DNA from 3 places in the Pigmentiphaga sp. MLSB6-MA01 genome. Region 1 is predicted to be linked to each of the others. Evidence: predicted binding sites of a transcription regulator. Region 1 holds the regulator's gene; each other region holds the start of a gene.
The links. Region 1 encodes FNR, which switches genes on or off when oxygen is low (the NO sensors DNR and NnrR bind a similar motif). Its sites were predicted from a motif close to TTGATNNNNATCAA; they were not measured.

Region 2: the regulator FNR is predicted to act here: its motif matches at 2,316-2,329, upstream of AC1Q6E_RS03405 (universal stress protein).
Region 3: the regulator FNR is predicted to act here: its motif matches at 1,941-1,954, upstream of AC1Q6E_RS14485 (universal stress protein).

Annotation. Positions count from the first base shown of each region.
Region 1 is NZ_JBXAFV010000013.1:47,398-51,473, forward strand. It holds gene AC1Q6E_RS20380 (hybrid sensor histidine kinase/response regulator) at 1-698, shown strand, start outside; gene AC1Q6E_RS20385 (LysR family transcriptional regulator) at 833-1,729, shown strand; gene fnr (fumarate/nitrate reduction transcriptional regulator Fnr) at 1,782-2,507, shown strand; gene AC1Q6E_RS20395 (SapC family protein) at 2,518-3,249, shown strand; gene AC1Q6E_RS20400 (LysR family transcriptional regulator) at 3,265-4,076, opposite strand, start outside.
Region 2 is NZ_JBXAFV010000002.1:15,592-19,667, forward strand. It holds gene AC1Q6E_RS03390 (PhoX family protein) at 1-458, shown strand, start outside; gene AC1Q6E_RS03395 (universal stress protein) at 448-936, opposite strand; gene AC1Q6E_RS03400 (carboxypeptidase-like regulatory domain-containing protein) at 971-1,372, opposite strand; gene AC1Q6E_RS03405 (universal stress protein) at 1,418-2,257, opposite strand; gene AC1Q6E_RS03410 (MFS transporter) at 2,439-3,710, opposite strand; gene AC1Q6E_RS03415 (LysR family transcriptional regulator) at 3,805-4,076, shown strand, end outside.
Region 3 is NZ_JBXAFV010000008.1:48,942-53,017, forward strand. It holds gene AC1Q6E_RS14475 (MotA/TolQ/ExbB proton channel family protein) at 1-143, opposite strand, end outside; gene AC1Q6E_RS14480 (energy transducer TonB) at 145-897, opposite strand; gene AC1Q6E_RS14485 (universal stress protein) at 1,015-1,863, opposite strand; gene AC1Q6E_RS14490 (hypothetical protein) at 2,421-2,567, shown strand; tRNA gene AC1Q6E_RS14495 (tRNA-Thr) at 2,626-2,701, opposite strand; gene maiA (maleylacetoacetate isomerase) at 2,816-3,460, opposite strand; gene ispH (4-hydroxy-3-methylbut-2-enyl diphosphate reductase) at 3,476-4,076, opposite strand, start outside.

The sequences.
Region 1 (4,076 bases):
CGCGTGGCGGCGAGATACGCATCACGATGTACCAGCCCGCGCCGGGCAGGATCGCGGTCGACGTCTCGGACACCGGCATCGGCATCCCCCCGCAGGCGCTCAAGCGGATCTTCGACGCCTTCGACCAGGGCGAGGAAGACGCCGCCCAATCACGCGGCGGCCTGGGGCTGGGACTGGCCATCGCCAGCTCGCTGGCGCAGCGCCACGGCGGCACCCTGAGCGTGCGCAGCGACGGCCAGGGCAAGGGCACGACCTTCACGCTGACGCTGGACGATCCAGCCGGCGGAACGCTGCACGCCCCGGCCGAGGAAACGCTTCCCGCTTCCGCTCCACTGGTGCGCCCCGCGAGCATCCTGTTGGTGGAAGACAACGTCGATACCGCCGAAGCCATGCAATACCTGCTGGCCGAATACGGCTATGAGGTCGAGGTCGCGGAAAGCGTGGCGGCCGCCTGCCGCTGCGTCGATGCCCGGCGCTACGACGTGCTGGTCAGCGACATGGGGCTGCCCGACGGCGACGGCATCGACGTGCTGCGGCGCTACGCCCCCCAGTCCGGCCAGATCGCGGTCGCGCTCACCGGCTATGGCATGGAATCCGACGTGCGCCGCTGCCTGGATGCCGGGTTCGCGTTCCACCTGACCAAGCCGCTGGATATCGACCAATTGATCCGCGTCCTGCGGCGCGAACCCCGGGGCTGATGCGCCAAGCCCACCTTCGGCTTTTAGGGATGGGCTAGAATCGGAGGCAAATTATTTACTATTTTGCATAAATCACCCGCCCCGCCCGGCCGGCGCCTCCTGGAACGGCCCGCATGCGGTGCGCGGCGCCCCCCATGGACCGCTTCAAGCAGATCGAATCCTTCGTCTCCGCCGTCGTGCGCGGCAGCCTGTCGGCCGCGGCCCGCAGCGAAGGCGTCGCGCCGGCCGTCATCGGCCGGCGCATCGACGCGCTGGAAACCCGGCTGGGCGTCAAGCTGCTGATACGCACCACGCGCAAGATCTCGCTCAGCGCCGAGGGCACGGAGTTCTTCGAGGAATGCCAGCAAATCCTGCAATCCCTCGAGAATGCCGAAAACAGTGTGTCGGCGGGCGGCGAACACCCCAAGGGGCATTTTCGCGTCACGGCGCCCGGAGGCTTCGGCCGGCGCCATGTCGCCCCGCTGCTGCCCCGCCTGCTGGACGCCTATCCCGGCATCACCGTGACGCTGGACCTGAACGACCGGCTGGTGGATCTGGTCAACGAAGGCTATGACTGCGCCATCCGGATCGGCGACCTGGCCGACTCCAGCATGGTCAGCGTGCGCCTGGCCGACAACCGCCGCATGGTCGTCGCGTCGCCCGCCTACCTGGCCCGGCACGGCACTCCCCAGCACCCCACCGATCTGGCGCGCCACAACTGCCTGTCCTTCGGCACCGGCGTCAACCAGGCCCGGGGCTGGCTCTTCAGCATCGACGGCAAGGCCACGCCGCAGCGCATATCGGGTACGCTCGAATGCACCGACGGCGCCGTGCTGCATGCCTGGACGCTGGATGGACGGGGCCTGGCGTGGAGATCGCTGTGGGAAATCGAAGACGACCTCAAGGAAGGACGCCTGGTGGCCGTGCTCGACGAATTCGCCGCGCCCCCCAACGCCATCTACGCCGTGTATCCTCAACGCAAGCATCTGCCGCTGCGTGTCCGGGTCTTCATCGACATGCTGCGGCAAAGCTACGCCAAACGCCTGCCCTAGCCCCGCTCCGCCCGCCCAGGCCGCCACGGCCGGCCCAGAATAAAGACCAGCCATGACCAAACGCATTCCGGTTACTCTCGACTCCGTACGCTGTTCGACCTGCGGGCTGGGGCAATTCTGCCTGCCCGTCGGCATGGCCACTGAAGACGCCGGCCGGATGGACGAACTGGTGCAACAACGGATCCGGCTCACCCGGGGCGAACCCCTGTTCCGTTTCGAAGACGGCCTGGACGCCGTCTATGGCATCCGCTTCGGCACCCTCAAGACCTATCTCGAACTGGCGGATGGCCGCCAGCAGATCACCGGCTTTCACCTGCCCGGCGAGATCGTGGGGCTGGATGGGCTGGGCCGCAGCAGCCATGCCTCGACCGCCATCGCGCTGGAAGACAGCGAGGTCTGTGTGATCCCGGTGCGCGACCTGTCCTCGCTGGCCAATCACCTGCCCTCCCTGCAGCGCCAATTGATGCGCCTGATGAGCCGGGAAATCGAACAGGACCAGCAAATGCTGCTGTCCCTGGGCACGATGCGCGCCGAAGAGCGGCTGGCGGTCTTCCTCGTCAGCCTGTCGGAGCGCCTGGCCGCCCGCGGCTATTCCTCGTCCGCCTTCGTGCTGCGCATGAGCCGCGAGGAAATCGGCAACTTCCTCGGGCTGACCCTGGAAACCGTGAGCCGGCTGTTCTCTCGCTTCGCCAAGTCCGGCGTGCTGCGGATCCAGCAAAAACAGGTCGAGATCCTCGACATGCCGGCGCTGCGCGGCCTTGCCGGCCCCCATTGCTGACGGAACACCCATGACCACTTCCCCCCAGGCCGGGGCCAACGCCCCCATGTTCGCCCAGGCCCGCGCGCTGGACCCCCAGCGCCATGCCCACCTGCGCTTCGACCGCGAGGCCGGCTATGCCTTCTCGCGCGGCCAGACCGCGGTGCCGCTGGTGGCGACGGAATTCGCGATGGTGGCGCGGGACCTGCCCATCGTGTTCGCCGGCGACGAACAGATGCCCATGGCGGTGCTGGGCCTGCGCAACGCGCAAAACCTCATGGTGGACGCCGCCGGACAGTGGCGGCCCAACCGCTACGTTCCCGCCCATTTGCGACGCTATCCGTTCATCCTGCAGGAAGACCCGGCCAGCCAGCGCTACGCGCTGTGCGTGGACGAAGACGCCGAACACCTGCGCAGCCCCGCCGGCGACGCGCGCCCCCTGTTCGACGACGGACGGCCGTCCCCCGTCGTCGGGGAAATGCTGCAATTCCTGGGAGAACTCCAGGCCGGCCTGGCCATGACGCGCGACTACGTCGCCGCCCTGCGGGCCGAGAATCTCCTGATCCCGCGCCAGGTGGCCGTGGACCTGCGCGGCGGCGAGCGCGTCACGCTGGACGGCTTCCTGGTGGTGGACGAGGCCCGCTTCGACCAGTTGCCCGACGCGACGGCCACCGCATGGATGCGCAAGGGCTGGCTGGCCATGACCTATTTCCATCTGCAATCACGGCTGAACTGGGGCCACCTGGTCGCCCTGGCGGAGTAGCCTCCGCGCGACGCTTCACGCCGCCTCGGAACGCGCCGGCGGCGTCTGGCGTTCTCCCACCTTGCGCAGGCTGGCACCTATGTGCAGGTCGGCGATCTGCCGGCGCAGCCAGGTATTGGCGCTGTCGTGATGATGGCGCGCATGCCAGAATTGGCGCATGTGCGTATGCGGCGTCTGGAAAGGCAGCCGCGACCACGTCGCCCCGGCGGCATCGTCGGTGATCGCCTGCGCGATGACCTCGGGCACCGTCACGATCAGGTCCGTCTGCGCCAGGATCTTGGGCAGCACCAGATAGTTGGGAACGCGCAGCGCCACCTCGCGCCTGTGCCCCTGCTTGCCCAGTTCCTTTTCGATCTGCAGATCGGTCTTGTTGGCCGTCACCACCAGATGCCGCGCCGCGAGGTATTCGTCCAGCGTGATCGCCTCATCCGCCTTGCTGAAGCCGCTGCCCATCACGCAGACGTGCTGGTCGACGAACAGGCCCTGCTGGTAGAAACCGCTCTGCAATTCCTGCAGGTTGCCGACCGCCAGGTCGGCGTCGCCGCTCTCCAGCGCCGCCCGGTAATGCTCCCGGCTGAGGCTGCTGACCTCCAGGCTGATGCCTGGCGCCGAGGACTTGAAACGCGCCACGAGCTGCGGCAACACCAGGAACTGGGAAAAGTCGGACATCAGGAGCGTGAAGCCGCGCTGGCTGGACGCGGGATCGAATCCGCTGGCCTGCTCGAAACCGTTGCGCACCAGCTCCAGCGCCCGCAGCACGCTGCCCGCCAGTTCGGCGGCATAGGGGGTCGGCTCCATGCCGCCCTGCGTCCGCACGAACAGCGGAT
Region 2 (4,076 bases), on a different contig from region 1:
CGGCCATCAACAGCGAATGGATGCCGGTGCACACCCGGATGCTGCTGGTGGGCGAGGACATCGCCGCTGACGCGCTGGGCAACAAGGCCAATCCGGAGCTGGTCGCCAACCCCGACAACCTGAAGTTCTCGGAAAAGCTGCGCACGCTGTTCATCGGCGAGGACAGCGGCTCGCACGTCAACAACTTCCTGTGGGCCTACAACGTCGACACCAAGTCGCTGTCGCGGCTGTTGTCGGTGCCGGCGGGCGGCGAGTCGACCGGACTGCACGCGGTGGACGAGATCAACGGCTGGACCTACATCATGAGCAACTTCCAGCACGCCGGTGACTGGAGTTCGCTGCACGACAAGGTCAAGGACGCGCTGGACCCGCTGATCCGTACCAACTACAAGGACCGTTTCGGCGCCGCGGTGGGCTACCTGACCGCCGACCCCACGAGCATCAAGCTCAAGGGGTGACGTCCGGGGTGCCCGGGCCGGCGTCGTCGTCGGCCTCGGGCAGCCGGACCAGCAGCACGGGCACCGGCGCCCCGCGCAGGATCTTCTCGGCGCTGCTGCCCAGCACCATGCGGGGCAGGCCGCGCCGGCCGTGCGTGCCGATCACGATCAGGTCCGCCGGCCATTTGCGCGCTTCCTGGATCACCAGTTCGTGCACCGGGCCGGCGAAATTGTCGTGCAACACGGTATCGGCCGCGATACCCGCGGCCTTCGCCTTGGCCTGCGCCTGCTGGATCAGTTCGGCGCCGTTGGCGCGCAGGACGGTGATCCAGTCGGCATAGGCGGCGTAGGCGCCCATGGACCCGGCCAGCGACAACTCGTCGATCACGTGCATCAGACGCAGTTGCCCCTTGGTCAGGGCCGCGATGCGCAGGGCCTCGTCCAGCCCGCGGTTGGAGGTGGGGCTGCCGTCGACGGGAACGAGTATGCGCTGGTACATGGAATGCTCCTGGAATGGTGAGTGACCGGTCCGGTCAGAAATAGAAGGAAACGTCGGTCCGTCCCGAGGTGGGAACGCGGACCTGGCGGCTTTGCCTGGCCGATCCGTATTCGGCGTCGATCCGGTAGTTGCCGGGCGCGAGCCGGGCCAGCAGGTAGGGGCCCTGGGTGGTCACGGACAGGAGGTCCTTGCCGCCGCTGTCGCGGATGGACACGCGCACGTCGGCCACGTATTCGCCGCTCCTGGCCGCCGCCAGCAGGCGCAGGCTGTAGTCCTTGGCCATGCCACGGATGGCGGTCGACTCATCCTGGCCCACGCCGCCCGTCACGTAGGCGATGCCGTTCTGTTCGCCCTTGTCCATCGCCTGGCCGGCAAGCGGCCAGGCGGCCGCCAGCGCAAGCGCCAGGGGCGCCGCCCATCGTGGATTCTGCTTCATGGTGCGGCTCCTTGCCGATCCCCGGGCCGTCCACGGGCCCCTGGGTCAATGGGAAAACAGGACCGGCACGGTCATCGACTCCAGCAGGGTCCGTGTCGTGCCGCCAAGGACCGCCTCCCGCACCCGGCTGTGGCCGTAGGCGCCCATCACGATCAGGTCGCAGGCGTTGTCCGTGGCCGCATTCAGGATGCAATTGCCTATCCCCACTCCCGCGCTCTCGCGCACGGTTTCCTGGGGGATCGGGTATTGGCGCCCGGCGCAGTAGGCCAGGAAATCGGCCCGTTTGGCCTGGGCCGCCTCGCTGGATTCGGACGGCGGGTCGACCCGCAGCGCGAACAGCTCGGAGGCCTCTTCCAGGATGGGGCCGGCATCGGCCAGCGCGCGGGCCGATTCGCGCCGTTCATCCCAGCAGAAAAGCACGCGACGGCCGATGGCGTTCAACTCGCCTACCGACGGCAGCATCATGACCGGGCGGCCCGCGCCCAGCATCACGGCGGCCAGCAGGGCCGGCATCTGCAGCGGGCCGGGATCGGCGTCGTTGGGCTGGTTCATGATCAGGAGGTCGCAATAGCGGGCCTGCTCGCACAGGATGTCCTCGGCCAGGCCGTCTCCCGTGCGCCAGTGCGCCGTCACGCCGGTTTCGCCCGCGACCTCGTGCAGCAGGGCTTCGGTGGCGGCGCGGTCGTCCGCCACCCGCTGGCGCAGCATGCGATTGACGTCGTCGGAAACGAAGAAACCTTCGTAGTGATAGGGGAGGGGGCGGCCGAAACTGGCATGGATGCCGACCAGCGCGGCATCGTGTTCGGCGGCCAGTTGCGCCGCGGCGCGTACGCGCCGCCTGCAGCCCCGGTCCAGATCGAGATGAACTGCGATACGTCCCAGCATATGCGCCTCCAGCCGTGAGTGGATGACTCCATCCTAGCCGCAACGCGATGCGTGAACCTTGATCTGGCTCAAGTCCGCCGCACGCGTGGGCGACGGTGGCAACTCATGGATAGTCTGGTACGAAAAAGGGGAAAAGGAAAGGGTGCCTGCGGGAGAGTTGGTAACCAGAACTGAACGGGCCCTAGACCGCCGCCGCGCGCCGGGCCAGCAGGATGGCATTGGCCGCCGCGAGCGCCAGCAGGACGGCCACCAGCCCGACAAAACCGCCCCAGCCCGCCCGGTCCAGCGCATAGCCGCCGCCCAGTCCGATCAGGCTGGAACCGCAGTAATAACCGAACAGGTACAGCGAAGATGCCTGGGCGCGGCCTTGGCGGGCGGCGCGCGCCACCCAGGAGCTGCAGATGGAGTGCGCGCCGAAGAAGCCGAAGGTCAGCACGGCCATCCCGAGGACGAGCAGCCACAGGTTGCCCGACAAGGTCAGCAGCACGCCGGCCAGTTGCAGCAGGACTCCCGCGGCCATGACGCGCCCGTGTCCAAGCCGGGCGGCCAGGTCTCCCATCCAGGCGGAACTGACGATACCTGCCAGGTAGACCACCGAGACCATGCCGACCACGGCATGGCTGAGCGAAAATGGCGGGGCGAGCAGCCGGAAGCCGATGTAGTTGTACACGGCGACGAAGCCGCCCATCAGGAGGAAGCCCTGGGCGAACAGCCGCAGCATGACAGGATTGCGCAGGTGGGCACGGAAGCTGCCCAGGGCCCCGGCCACGTCCAGCATGCGAGGCTTGAAATGCCGGGATGCCGGCAGGGTCTTCCAGAACAGCACCGCGCCGGCGAAGCCGATCAGGCCGATGACCAGGGCCGCGACGCGCCAGCCGTGGCCGTCGGCGATGACGCCGGCCAGTAGGCGGCCGGACATGCCGCCGATGGCGGAACCGCCGATGTACAGGCCCATGGCGAGTCCGGCCGCGCGGGGTTCCATTTCCTCGCCCACATAGGCCATGGCGACGGCCGGCAGGCCGCTCAGGGTGATGCCCATCAAGGCACGGAGCGTCAGCAGCGCCGGCCACTGGGGAAAGAGGGCCATCGCGGTGGTCAGGGCCGCCGAGCCAAGCAGCGAGGCGAACATGAGTGCGCGCCGGCCCAGCCGCTCGGACATGGCGCTGGCCACGAGCATGGAAACCGCGAGCAGGGCGGTGGAGAGCGACAGCGCCAGGCTGCTAGCCGCGGGCGACAGGCCGAAATCGTGGGCGAACAGCGGCAGCAGGGGCTGTACGAAATACAGCAGCGAGAAGGTCGAGAAACCGGAGGCGAACAACGCGATCACCGCCCGCCAGAATGCCGGCGTGCCGCGCTCGATGTGGCCCGGCGGCAGGGCCGGCGCGGCGGCGGCCTGATACGCGGTGGTGTCCTGGGGTGGCAGTGAGGCGCCGACGGGCGGGGCGGAAGACATGGCAGTCGAGCAAGTGACGATCTAGGGGTTAACTCTAGGCGTTTTGTCTGATATCGTCCAATACTGAAATCATGCCCAGTAATATCCAATCCCTATGATCGATCTACGCCGGGTCAGGTACTTCGTGGCGCTGGCCGAAGAACTGCATTTCGGCAGGGCGGCGACCCGGCTGGGCATGTCCCAGCCTCCGCTGAGCCAGCAATTGCAGGCGCTGGAACAGGACCTGGGTGCCCGACTGCTCCATCGGAACAAGCGCCAGGTGTCCCTGACCGAGGCCGGCCAGTTGTTCCTGCCCGAGGCTCGCGCGCTGCTGGCCCAGGCCGAACGGGCGGCGTCCATCGCGGCGCGGGCCGCGCGCGGCGAACT
Region 3 (4,076 bases), on a different contig from region 1:
GAACGCATGTTCGCAAAGGCCTTGACGACGATCAGGTACCAGGTCGCGAGCGACATCAGTACCAGGATGAAGAACAGCGCCTTGCCCAGACCATCGGTCTGAGAGACGAAGTGGGCAAAGCCCAGGCTCGGGGTCTCGGTCATGTCATTTCCTGCGAATATAGAAATTGAACGGTATAAGGGTTTCCCTGACGAGCGCCACGCCGTTCTCGGTGTAGGGCTTGAAACGGCCACGTGCAGCGGCTTCCAGCCCCGCCTCGTCCAGCCGGGAGAATCCCGAGGACTTCTCCACCGTCGCCTTTTCCACCCGCCCGCTGGCGTTCACGCGTATCCGGATCAGGACACTGCCCTCTTCGGACAGACGTATCGAAGTCCTGGGGTACACCGGCTCGGGCGGAGCGCCGAGGTAATCAATGGAACCCACCTGACGCGGCTCGTTGGAGACCGGCGCCTGCGGCGCCGCCGTGCGGTCGGACGGCTCGGGCCTACCGCTGGCCGGCTGCGTCGCGGCCGGCGCGGGCGCTGGCGCGGGGGCCGGCTCCGGCGCGGGCTGCGACAAGGCGGTTTCGGAAGGAGGAGCGGGTTCGGGCGGCGGGGGGGCCGGCTTGGGAGGCGGCGGCTTGGGAGCGGGCTTGGGGACGGGCTTGGGCGGGACTGGCTTGGGTTCGGGCTTCGGGGCGGGCGGCGTGGGCGCGGGCGGCGCGGCGGCCACCTGGACCTGGGGCGCGATTTCGACGAACCTTACCTCGACCGTCTCGACCGGCTTGGCCACCTGCGGCTCGGTGTTGGCCGCCAGTATCGCGCCAACCACTGCCACATGGAGAAGCGCCACCGCGACGCCGGCGCCGACGCGCAGCCCGAGGGGGGCCGGCGTATTCCAATGCAAGGTGGCACTCATTCGAATGAATCGCGTAGCTGACCGTGAAGATTGCTACGATATCACAAATGCGACTTATTCGCAGTTAGGTAACGACGACGGCATGCCGAAACCGCGATTCCGGCCCGCCGCCTTGCCTCAATGTTCCATCGTACGCACGATCAAGGCATCGCAGGGCGTCAGATAGACCAGCCGCTCCGCCACGCTGCCGATGGCGGTCCGCAGCAGCCCCGTCAAGCCATGCGTACCCACCACCAGCAGATCGGTGGGATGGTTGCGCGCATAGTCCGGCACCGCGCCCTCGGGCATGCCATGCTGCAGGACCAGCCGCGTGCCGGCCTGCCCCGCCTGCGGCAGGTTATTGGCGATGAAGCCATCGGCCAGGCGCTCGGCCGCCCGGCGCGCCGCCTCGACCTCATCCTGGTCCGGATCGGCCTTCAGTGTGGGGTAGGCGTGGAACAGCGTCATTTGCGCACTGGGGAAGAAAGCCCTCGCCGCGTTCATCGCCTGCCGGGAGCCCTCGGAAAAATCCGTGGCCGCGACGACATGCCGGTAGGGACGATGTGGCCGCTTCTTCACGATCAGTATGGGCAGCGTCGACTCACGCGCCAGTTTTTCGACGGTCGATCCCAGCAGCAGCCGGCCCAGCGTCTCGTCACGGGCCACGCCGGTCACGATCAGGTCGCACTGCCGGCCACGCGCGGTGCGCTGGATCACATCGACGGGGTTGCCCGTCTCCAGCACCAGCTCCATCGGCACGTCCACCTCGCCCACGATGTCGCGCAGGGCGCTCTCGGCCGCCTCCTTGTCCGCTTCGCGGTTGCCACGCGCCATCAGCCGCTCGACCAGCGGCGATTCTTCGATGACGTGGAGCACGACGAGTTTGCAGCGTCGCTGGCGGGCGATGTCGATCGCACGGTCCAGGGCCCGGTCGCCGCGGGCACTCAAATCGGTGGCAAGCAAGATGCTGCAAGTATCGGTACCCATGCTGGCATTCCATTGTTGGGGGAAGACCTATCGTGCCACGACCCCGCTGGCGCGAGCCCGCCCCGGCCGGGCCAGGCTTGACCTGGATCAAGCTTGCGGCGCGCATCGGGCGGAATCGCACGAATATCTCCCCATTCCGGGGGCGAGCCACCCTCGAAATGAAACCCGCCGTAACAAAATGTGGATATTATCCCTGCTCTCGACAAACTCCGATTTGAGGGACAAATGGATCTTCTTTTTACGGCTTTGCTTGTCCTAATATGTGGTATATGCACCACAATTTTCATCAGGAACCGGCGCCGGTCGCGGCGCATGGCGAAAATCGCCCGCTGCGGCGGCACGCTTTGCGAACAATGCGAGCGCTACGTTTCCCCCGCCGCGCAGGCCTGCCGGCACTGCCTGACCCCCGTCCGGACGACCACGGCACGGCCACGGGCATGAAGCGGCCACACGACGCAGGCAGATCCACGCCCGACTCCCAGGGCCACCCGCCCCGGCCGGACGCCTCCTCGCTTCAAGATGTCTGGTCAGGCTGGACGGACGAGACGATCCCCGCCTTGTTCACGCATCTGTACCTGTTCCGACTGGCCGCGCACATGGTCCTGCCACCGGCGGAACTTCGCGCCATCGCGAACAAGGTCGGGCAGCTGACCCGCGACCTGAAGAACATGAATGACCCGGACGACGAGGGGACACCGCCGTGAAGACTTACCGGAACGGCAAAGGAAAAGGGGCTGCCCGATAGGCAGCCCCTTTTTTTGATGGTGCCGGCAAGAGGAGTCGAACCCCCGACCTTCGCATTACGAATGCGCTGCTCTACCAACTGAGCTATGCCGGCGCAAGCTTTGTGAAGCCGCCCCAGGACCCAAGAGTCCAGGCCTTCAAGGCCCAAAAAGCGCGTACTTCAAGCTAGCCCGCTATTCTAGCAAAATTTTGCGCGCGTATTCAAATGCTACTCCGCATCCGGCTGCGCATCGGGATGGGCGGCCTGGAACGCGGGCAGCGCCGCGCAATGGTCGGCGATGCGCAGCACGGTCGGCATGGCGCCCAGGTCCGACTTCAGGCGGCGGGCGTTGTAGACCTGCGGCACCAGGCACAGGTCGGCCAGCGTCGGCTGGTCGCCATGGCAGCACAATCCCGTCGAGGGCGAGTCGGCCAGCATGCGTTCGAGCGCGGCCAGGCCGCCCTCCACCCAGTGCCGGTACCATTCGTCGCGCCCCTGCTGGTCCACGCCCAACGGGCTCTTCAGGTACTTCAGCACGCGCAGATTGTTCAGCGGATGGATGTCGCAGGCAATGTTCAGCGCCAGCGCCCGCACGCGGGCACGCTCGGCCGGGCTGGCCGGCAGCAGCGCGGGCTGCGGACGCGTCTCCTCCAGGTATTCGATGATGGCCAGCGACTGGGTCAGGACATGACCGTCGTCTTCCAGCACCGGCACCAGGGCGGCTGGGCTCAGGCGACGGAAATCGGGCTGCAGCTGCTGGCCGCCATCCTTGAGCAAGTGCACCGCGAGATAGTCGTACGGCAGCCCTTTCAAGGCCAGCGCGATGCGCACGCGATACGCGGCGGAACTGCGGAAATAACCATAGAGACGCATGAAGGCTCCGTAGGACTACAGGCGGACGTTCTTGGACAAGCCCCTGGGCAGCGGGAAGGCGATGCCTTCCTCGGCGCCCGCCAGGGTGCGCACCGACGCCGCGCCCAGTTCCTTCAGGCGGGCGATGACCTGCTGCACCAGCACATCGGGCGCCGAGGCGCCGGCCGTGACGCCCACCCGGCGGCGCCCTTCCAGCCAGGCAGGATCGATATCGGCGGCGCCGTCGATCAGATAGGCGGACACGCCCTTGCGCTCGGCCACCTCGCGCAGCCGATTGGAATTGGAGCTGTTGACGCTGCCCACCACCAGCACCAGGTCGCACTCGGGCGCCATCACCTTGACAGCATCCTGGCGGTTCTGCGTGGCGTAGCAGATGTCGCTCTTCTTGGGCTCGGAAATATTCGGAAACCGGCCCTTGAGCGCGGCCGCGACCTGCGCCGCGTCGTCCACCGACAGCGTGGTCTGGGTCACGTAGGCGAGCCTCTCCGGATCGGCCACGACCAGCGCGGCCACATCCTCGACCGTCTCGACCAGATACATGCCGGCCTCGGACTGGCCCAGCGTGCCCTCCACTTCAGGGTGCCCCTTGTGGCCGATCATGACGATCTCGTTGCCG